3 regions of the Priestia sp. MDV22-iso46 genome follow, and region 2 is predicted to be linked to each of the others. Evidence: riboswitches for the same ligand, from Rfam matches in the RefSeq annotation. Region 2 holds a riboswitch; each other region holds the start of a gene.
What was found. A riboswitch is a leader RNA that binds a small molecule or an ion and turns the genes downstream of it on or off. The one in region 2 is predicted to bind lysine.
Positions count from the first base shown of each region.

Region 1: linked by a shared signal. The riboswitch ahead of AC4NPH_RS12000 (aspartate kinase) and the one ahead of lysA (diaminopimelate decarboxylase) in region 2 are both predicted to bind lysine.
Region 3: linked by a shared signal. The riboswitch ahead of AC4NPH_RS02195 (amino acid permease) and the one ahead of lysA (diaminopimelate decarboxylase) in region 2 are both predicted to bind lysine.

Region 1 is NZ_JBZVWT010000002.1:21,457-24,741, reverse strand. Features, by position in the region: gene AC4NPH_RS12005 (YslB family protein) at 166-693, shown strand; gene AC4NPH_RS12000 (aspartate kinase) at 745-1,977, opposite strand; lysine riboswitch at 2,119-2,296, opposite strand; gene uvrC (excinuclease ABC subunit UvrC) at 2,362-3,285, opposite strand, start outside.
Region 2 is NZ_JBZVWT010000001.1:603,376-606,660, reverse strand. Features, by position in the region: gene lysA (diaminopimelate decarboxylase) at 1-1,122, opposite strand, end outside; lysine riboswitch at 1,261-1,443, opposite strand; gene AC4NPH_RS03160 (CBO0543 family protein) at 1,510-2,022, opposite strand; gene AC4NPH_RS03155 (NAD(P)/FAD-dependent oxidoreductase) at 2,359-3,285, shown strand, end outside.
Region 3 is NZ_JBZVWT010000001.1:414,688-417,972, reverse strand. Features, by position in the region: gene AC4NPH_RS02205 (ethanolamine ammonia-lyase reactivating factor EutA) at 1-506, opposite strand, end outside; gene thiT (energy-coupled thiamine transporter ThiT) at 662-1,267, opposite strand; TPP riboswitch at 1,300-1,400, opposite strand; lysine riboswitch at 1,575-1,759, shown strand; gene AC4NPH_RS02195 (amino acid permease) at 1,862-3,285, shown strand, end outside.

The DNA.
Region 1 (3,285 bases), on a different contig from region 2:
CATTTACACAGGTAAAAGTACCCTTTTAAAAGGTATATTATGGATTTTTTATCTTTACATCTAACTCTTTTTACCATAATAAAGATCCTCTTACATTTTATTAAAAAAATGCGTGAGAGGTTTTTTAGATTTGTATATAATAGTAGTAAAGAAAGAGGGGAAAGCATGAGCAATTTACAAACAGAATCACAGCAAGAACTTGAAGAGACGATGGAAACATCAGAACCTAATGTCACAGCTGAAACAGAGAGAACTCTTGATCACGTTTCATATTTCGGATATAGCCTTTTGCGTGACGTGTTAATTCCAGAGCTTCTTGGAGACGAAACGAATACCATTTCATACTGGGCAGGAAAACACCTTGCACGGAAATACCCATTAAATACAATGGATGAAATCGTCGCTTTTTTTAAAGCAGCTTCCTGGGGAACACTGACGCTTGCAAAAAAAGATAAATATTCACTAGAGCTTGAGTTATCAGGTGATGTGGTCAGCAAAAGATTTCAGCAGGAAACTTGTTCGTTTCATCTTGAGTCAGGATTTGTGGCTGAACAGATTCAGCGGCAAAACAACTGCCTAACAGAAGCCTACTTAACACATAAAGAAAAGAACGGAAAAGTGCTGATTTCCGTGCAGTGGGACCGAAAAGATATTTTACCTACCGAAACACGCGCGGAGCGTTATAAAAAGTAAAAAATACGTATATATAAAAGACGTGGAGATACCACGTCTTTTTTCTCTTCTTTATACTTGCACTGCCTGCTGTTCTTCTAGTTCGAATGCTACGTGAAGCGTCTCAACTGCTTTTACCATATCAGCATGCGGTACAACTGTAGATACTTTAATTTCAGACGTGCTGACCATCTTCACTTCAATTTTCTCTCCTGCCAACACTTCAAACATTTCAGCTGCAACACCTGGGTTTGAAATCATACCTGATCCGACAATCGACACTTTAGCCAGACCGCTTTCATGTTCGATACGCGTATATCCTAAAGTAGATTTATATTCTTTTAAGACAGCAAGAGCAGCTTCTACGTCTACGGTTTTAATAGAAAATGAGATGGATAGACGATTATTAGCCGTTACGTTTTGAATAATAATGTCCACATTTAACTGTTCTTTTGCTAATGCTGTAAAAATAGTAGAAAGAGTTTGCAACTCGTTGTTTAACCCTTCAATTGTCACGCGTGAAATATTATCTTCAAACGCAATTCCTCTTACGACTAAGTTTTGTTCCATTGAAACTTCCTCCTCAACAATCGTTCCATTCTCGTTTTCTAAGCTTGAACGCACTTCTAGCGGTACCTGATAATTTTTTGCAAACTCAACAGCGCGCGGATGCAGCACCCCTGCTCCCAAATTAGCTAATTCTAACATTTCGTCATATGAAATAGAGTGAAGCTTACGGGCATCTTCTACATAGCGCGGATCTGTCGTAAACACTCCTGTTACATCTGTATAAATATCACATTTTGCAGCTTTTAGCGCCGCGGCAAGAGCTACTGCCGTCGTGTCAGAGCCGCCTCGACCTAATGTTGTAATGCTTCCATCTTCTGAACAGCCTTGGAATCCAGCTACTACTACAATTCGTCCGCTATCTAACTGACGTTGAATACGAGTTGTATCAATGTGCTGGATTCGTGCATTGCTATGAACTGCTTCCGTCTGGATGCCAGCTTGCCAACCTGTTAGCGAAGTTGCTTCATACCCTTTGCATTGAAGGGCCATTGTTAACAGGGAAATCGTCACTTGTTCTCCAGTTGTAAGAAGCATATCCATTTCGCGTTTGCTTGGACTGTCCGTAATATCACTTGCTAATTTCACCAGTGCATCTGTGGTTTTGCCCATTGCCGATACAACAACGACTACTTGGTTACCGCGCTCTGCTTCTTGAATAACTCGGTTTGCTACATGTTGAATACGTTCAACAGAACCAACAGATGTTCCACCAAATTTTTGAACGATTAATGCCATAATTTTGTTCATTCCTTTTCAATAAATTTGCATATGCAGGATGATGAGAAGCTAAATTTTTTTACTCAGACAATAAAAAAAGCAATGAGATGAGCTCTCATTGCTTAACGAACGAAAATTATAAAACATAACCGTCCACTGCCGTGAGATAGCTCTCCAAGAATCTACATCTTGACAATCCTACGTTTATTCAACGCAGAACCAGCAATCATTACTATGAGGTAATGTTCACTTCGGCAAATTTCCCTTTCCGCATCATTCATAAGGGCTCATACCCTTCCTGATACGTACTGATTAAATTTGCACCTCTATCTTCACTTCATTTGATGAAGTGTCGTATGAAATTAGTTAATAGCTTATCAAATATTTTCTATTATTTCAAGACTATTTTTGCAATGTTTCATAAATTTTTTCAGCAATGTTTTGAGGAACACCTGAATTTCGAATATCTTCAACCGTTGCTTCTTTCAATTTTTTCACCGAACCAAAATACTTTAACAAAGCTTTTTTACGCTTTTCTCCCACTCCCGGAATGTCGTCCAGAACAGACTGAAAAGCGGACTTAGAGCGCACTTGACGGTGGAAGGTAATCGCAAAGCGGTGAACTTCATCTTGAATTCGCTGAAGCAAATAAAATTCTTGACTATTGCGTTCAAGCGGTATGATTTGAGGAGGCTCGCCAATCATCAGATTCGAAGTTCTGTGCTTATCATCTTTGACAAGACCTGCTGTAGGCACTAAAAGTCCCAATTCATTTTCGAGAACATCCTGCACCGCAGCCAAATGCCCTTTACCTCCATCTACAACAATTAAATCTGGAAGCGGAAGACCTTCTTTTAATGCTCTGGAATACCTTCTGCGAACCACTTCTCTCATGGAACTGTAATCATCTGGTCCCTGCACGGTCTTAATTTTATATTTACGATATTCTTTCTTTTCCGGCTTCCCATCAACAAAAACAATCATCGCAGAAACTGGGTCTGTTCCTTGAATATTTGAATTATCAAATGCTTCAATCCGATAAGGAGCGGCAATTCCAAGCTCTTCTCCTAACCGTTCAACTGCGCCAACCGTGCGTTCTTCATCTCGTTCAATTAAATAGAATTTTTCACCGAGCGCAATTTTTGCATTTTTACACGCAAGTTCTACTAATTCTTTCTTTTTGCCTCGCTTTGGATGCTGAACCTCTACTTCTACTAATTTCTCAGCCAACTCTGCATCAATCGTTGCTGGAACCATCACTTCTTTTGGCTTAATATTTTTGGCATAAAACTGACCGATAAAAGTTAAGAAATCTTCTTCTGGCTC
Region 2 (3,285 bases):
CGGTAAATCGATATCCCAAATAAGCATATCTCCTGATTCACAGCATTTCCCCGCAATCGATACCGTTTCATCTTTTTTATCCGTCACTCTATTAGCCAAGACAGCTTCATGCTTTGCATCATACAAAGCAGGACGAATATTATCGGTCATACCCCCGTCAATTCCCACGTATTTGCGTACACCTGGAATCTCTTTCGTTGAGCCAATTGTATAAAGCGTTGTACCCGCTTCTCCTACGATGCTTCTTCCAGGCTCAATCCAGACTTCCGGAAGGGTATAATTTTGTTCCGTTAACGTACGGCTTAGCTTTTCTGTCAGTGCATCTACATAATACTCAACTGGAAGAGGAGAATCGCTTTCGGTATAACGAATACCAAAACCACCACCTACGTTTAAAACTTTTACTTCAAAGTCCATTTTATCACGAATATTGAATAAGAAATCAGTTAAAATATCAATGGCGCGAGAAAAACCATCTACTTCAAAAATTTGCGAACCAATATGACAATGAATGCCTAAAAGATTATAATAAGGCTTTTCTAATGCAGAACTTACCGCTTTCATGGCTTGGTCATTGGAAAGACCAAATCCAAACTTTGAGTCTTCTTGTCCGGTCATAATATATTCGTGTGTATGGGCTTCAATCCCTGGAGTAACACGGAGAAGAATAGATGCTTTCTGTTTGCGCTCAGCTGCTAAGGCATGCAAAACTTCAAGTTCGGTGAAGTTATCCACAACAAAGCAGCCGATATTCGCATCAAGAGCCATTTCAATTTCTTCAATCGTTTTGTTATTTCCGTGAAAATGAATGCGTTCAGCTGGATATCCCGCTTCAAGAGCTGTAAATAATTCGCCTCCTGAGACCACATCTAATGACATATCAAGCTTCGTTAAAAGATTAGCCATTTCCATACAAAGAAAGGCTTTCCCTGCATAGGCGATTTGATATGAAAATCCACTTCTTTGGAAGGCTGAATGGAAGGTCTTGCATTTCGTCTCAATTAATTCTTGATCGTAGATGTATAGGGGAGTGCCGTATTGTTTTTTCAGTTCGACCGTATCGCACTGTCCAATTTCTAAATGATTGCTGCTGTTAATTTTACTCGTTCCATGTAAGTACATAATCCATATCCCTCCATTTAAATCATTCAACTATAACTTTGATGATCAGTAGAAAAACACAAAAAAGACCCGTGAAGTGATGTTCACGCGTCTTGGTTTCATAATAATAAAGTATTATTACATTCTAGGCATCAACATCTCTTCAATAGCTCTCCACAAACCAAATGGTTTGTGACAGCTCAGCATTTATTCAATACTGAACCAGTATATGAACACAATGGATGTCTATATACTTCGGCACGAAATCCCTTTTACTTATCTTCACAGACTCCATTAGTCTCTAATAAGTGACTCTTGATTTCATGCACCTCTATTCTCAGAGAGGAAAATTATATTTAAATGTAACTCCTATTATATTTCCTTTTCCTCTGTCTAGTCAATGAAAAGTTAAGGCATAGGAATATCAAAAAAAATAAATAAAAAAGCTATAAAGCTTCCAGATAGAATCCAAGCAGCCAGTGCTGTCTTCTGATGAATGATTAAAAGTGAGAACGTGACAACATTGAAGAGAAAAGAACACAGCAGCGACCATCCATAATGATGAGTGATACTGTGATTAACATAAGCAATGAACTCAATCACAGTAAATAAAAGCGCCCACAAAAGAATCCACCACAGCCGGCCGCTTACATGCAACGGCAGCCTTCCTAAAAAAACCGGTATAACAAACGGATAAATAATTAAGGTTATTCCAAGGGAAACCATTAGGTGATCGGGTAGAAAAAGGTGATCAATACCAACAGGGTGAAATACCCATACGCGGTGATGAAACAGCAGCACTTCATAAAGCAAATTCCCCGTGATCCAAAACAACAAAGTAGGATAGTATTCTTGATATCTCCGCCACTTGCCAAATAGTAAACCAAGAATGATGAAAAATAATACAAATGAAGATTGCATACGCTCTCCTTAAAATAATGGTTATTTCTTTTTATTTACATATTATAGTGGTTTTATTCTTTCATTTTTTTATTCAGAAACTATAATAAAAAAGCGGTAAACGCAGTGTTAAATATGCGCGATCACTACTTGTGGTTTGCTTCATCTCACCATAATCTCCGTAAAAGAACTTATTGCGCTTTTGTTTACAATGAAAGGAGCTATACGTCAAATTCAGCAAGACTCAAAAATAAGCTCAAAATAGCTTCACCTAGTATGTGACTTCTTTTTTTGCTATGCTAAAATTGCGTACATAATGGCATAAGAATACTAGAAGAAAGAAAAGGGTGTTTTGGTATGAAAACATACATCGTAGTTGGAGCTGGGATACTTGGAGCTTCTACAGCATATCATTTAGCAAAAGCAGGAGCAGATGTGACATTGATAGATCGCAAGGATGCGGGTCAAGCTACTGATGCAGCAGCAGGAATTGTTTGTCCATGGCTTTCGCAGCGTCGAAATAAAGCATGGTACCGCTTAGCAAAAAGCGGCGCCAAGTACTATCAAACATTAATTCAGCAATTAGAAGAAGATGGAGAAACGGATACGGGATATAAGCGAGTAGGAGCAATTAGCTTACATACTGATGAGCAAAAGCTTAAAAAAATGGAAGAAAGAGCATATAAGCGTCGGGAAAAAGCTCCCGAAATAGGCGAGATTACACGTTTATCCGCTAAAGAAACACAGGCTTTGTTTCCGGTTCTTTCGGAAGAATACAGTTCAGTTCATATTAGTGGAGCCGCTCGCGTTAACGGAAGAGCTCTTCGAAACGCACTTGTGAATGCAGCGAAGAAAAACGGTGCAAAAATAATAGAAGGAAACGCAGAACTACTTTATGAAAATAATCAAGTAACGGGCGTTTCCGTAAATGGACAAACCCTTCTAGCAAGTACAACAATCGTAACAGCAGGAGCGTGGGCAAATCAATTACTAGAGCCTCTTGGAGTGAAATTTTTAGCAAGTTTTCAAAAAGCGCAAATTGTCCACTTGCATCTCCCTGATGTAGATACAAAAGACTGGCCCGTTATGATGCCTCCAAGCGACCAATATATTCTTTCATTTGAACAAGGTCAAATTGTCATTGGAGCAACACATGAAAACGACACGGGTTATGACTTGAGAGTAACTGCTGGGGGGCTTCATGAGATTTTTTCAAAGGCCTTATCAATTGCTCCCGGCTTAACAGAAAGCACAGTCTTAGAAACAAGGGTAGGGTTTCGACCA
Region 3 (3,285 bases), 190 kb from region 2:
ATCACTTTTCCATTTTGACATAAAGCGATGTTAGCAGTGCCTCCTCCTACATCAATATTGGCAATTACTGCATTTGTTTCAGCAGAACGTTCGATTGCTCCTGATCCTTTTGCTGCTAATATTCCTTCCAAGTCAGCGCCGGCTGTTGCAACAACAAAACCCCCAGCATGTTCGGCTAGATAGTGAACGATACTTTCTGCATTTTGCTTTCTAGCCGTTTCTCCTGTAATGATTACAGCGCCCGCCTCCACTTGATCTAAGGAGATTCCTGCATTCTTATACTCTTGTTCTAGTAGTACCGTTAATCTTTGAACATCGATTTCAACATCGTTTAGCATAGGGGTGGTATAGATAGAACTTGCATACGTTACGCGACGATCAATAATTTGACAGCCTGGCAGCGTAAACTGATTTTGTTGATTTGCTATTAGCAGCTTGCTTACAATCAGTTTTGTTGTGCTTGTTCCAATATCTAAACCTATGCTCGTGATCCATTTCTGTAGCATGCTATCAATCCCTTATCTCGTTTGAATATGGTGATTATCATAAAACAGTTTTTTGAATATTTCACTAACTATGTTATCAAACCTGACACACTTTTGTGTAAACAAAGGTGACAAATGACAAAAAGACTAAATCTTGGTAGATTTAGTCTTTTTTATTATGAGTGTGATTTAGTTACAATCATTCTTGATGCGGATGGAATTAATAGTGAAAGAATGACTAAGCAGGCAATTAGTGACCCTACCATTGAAATCCCGTTCATTGAAAAAGAATACCACAGAGCGGACATGCCCTTTGGCGCGTATGATCCCCAGAAAATAATACCCGCAATAAAGTGCCAGAAATACCGTGCGAAGCTGCCGATAACAAGGGATAAAACAATCAAAACAAAAGCTTTTGATCTGTTATTGTTAGCTAAATTTGTTTTAATAGATTGCGAAAAAACACCTCCAAAACCTATAAAAGCAAAAGCCACAATATATTCAATAAACGTTTGCAGCGCTGTTAAAATATAAGCCGTTCCTGTTGCCAACTGCAACAGCCCCCATAATAGACCAGATAGAGCCCCGCCTTTTACTCCCCAGCGAAAGCACATAATAAAAATGGGCACCATGGAGAACGAAATACTCACAGCCGTTGCAATCTTAATGGAAGGCAAAAGATCAAGTAGAAGTGCTAATGCTGCAAAAATAGCTATTTCAATTTTAGCCTGTAAGGGTAATGCTTTATTCACGTTTCTCACTCCTGTTTTTGAATCATTCATATCAAACGGTTTACACAGGAGTAAGCAAATATATGCTACTATTCCCACATTCCTACGCTAGCGTTAACTAACAGGTTCGAAGGGTCTGAACAATTTGTTCACTCTCAGCACGGCGGCTCCCCCTGTGGTACGTTCGGATATTTATGTAGTATTATGACAACATTTATTATACCATATGTAACAAAATAGATTCGAGAGATTTCAAAGATGTTTCTATTTTCTGAATCTATTTTTTATAATGACAATCGTTTTAGTATTTGATATACTTCTTTTATGTCAAATGAATATAAAAAACCCTCATCCTAATCGATGAGGTAGAGGTCGCAGTTTTTAATAGTAAAGCAACGGAAATGCAGAGAACATTGAGGATGTTGCTTGAAAGGAAAAATTGCCGAAGTTTAGATCACTTCTCTGTTGATTTAAGCTGGGGCTGTCTCCGAACAGGAACAGAACTGTCACATCATGCAAGTGATGTGAAGAGCTATCTTCACGGAAGGTTGACGCGGTTTTCAGATTTAAAAGCGCGCACATATACTGCGGGCTTTTTTTATGTTATCCCGTCTCTTTCCGTACATTCGAAAGGAGTATTTATCTATGCAAGAGCAGCAAGAATTAAAACGTGGGTTGAAATCTCGCCACTTAACGATGATTTCATTAGGAGGAGCCATCGGAACCGGCTTATTCCTAGCAAGTGGTGGAGCAATTCACACAGCAGGACCTGGGGGAGCGCTTTTAGCTTACGCTATTATTGGTGTCATGGTTTACTTTTTGATGACCAGCCTGGCGGAGCTCGCAGCTTATATGCCTGAAGCTGGTTCGTTTAGTACGTATGCGTCTCGGTTTGTAGATCCATCCTTTGGTTTCGCTCTCGGCTGGAACTATTGGTATAACTGGGCTATTACAATTGCAGCTGAATTATCTGCTGGAGCCCTTATTATGAAATTTTGGTTCCCAAACTCTTCTTCTATTTTATGGAGTGCCCTGTTTTTATTAATTATGTTTGGGCTTAACTACCTTTCTGTAAAAGGATTTGGCGAATCTGAATTTTGGTTTTCATTAATTAAAGTAGTAACGGTTATCATCTTTTTAGTTATTGGTATTATGATGATTTTTGGTATCTTTAACAATGAAGCACCAGGTTTTAAAAACTTCACGCTTGGTGATGGACCCATTCACGGTGGATTCTTTACTGTCTTAGGTATTTTTATGGCTGCTGGTTTTTCATTCCAAGGAACAGAGTTGCTTGGAGTCGCAGCTGGAGAAAGTGAAGATCCGGAAAAAACGGTTCCTCGCGCAGTTAAACAAGTCTTCTGGCGCATCTTGTTATTTTATATTTTAGCTATTTTTGTTATTGGGATGCTTATTCCATACACAGCGGATTCATTAGCAAGTGATGATGTGCGGGTCAGTCCGTTTACTCTAATATTCGAACGAGCAGGTCTGGCGTTTGCAGCATCAGCTATCAATGCCGTTATTTTAACAGCCGTTTTATCTGCTGGTAACTCAGGTATGTATGCTTCTACGCGTATGCTGTGGAACTTAGCGAAAGATGGAAAAGCACCGAGGTTCTTAGCAAAAGTAAATAAACGAGGCGTTCCGGTTAATGCTTTGATCGCAACGGCACTTGTCGGTACACTTGCATTTGGTGCTTCATTTTTTGGAGACGGTGCGGTATACACGTGGTTACTTAACGCTTCTGGTATGTCTGGTTTTATTGCTTGGTTAGGAATTGCAATCAGCCACTATCGTTTTAGAAGAGCATTTGTTGCCCAAGGTCATGATTTGAGTGAACTTCCATATCATGCAAAACTTTTCCCGTTTGGCCCTATCTTTGCCTTTATTTTATGTGCCGTTGTTATTTTAGGCCAAAACTATTCGGCGTTTATGGGTGACTCGATTGACTGGTACGGTGTACTTGTTTCCTATATCGGACTGCCTTTATTCTTAATTGTTTGGTTAGGATACAAATGGACGAAAAAGTCGAAACTTATCCCGTTAAAAGAATGTCAAGTAACAGT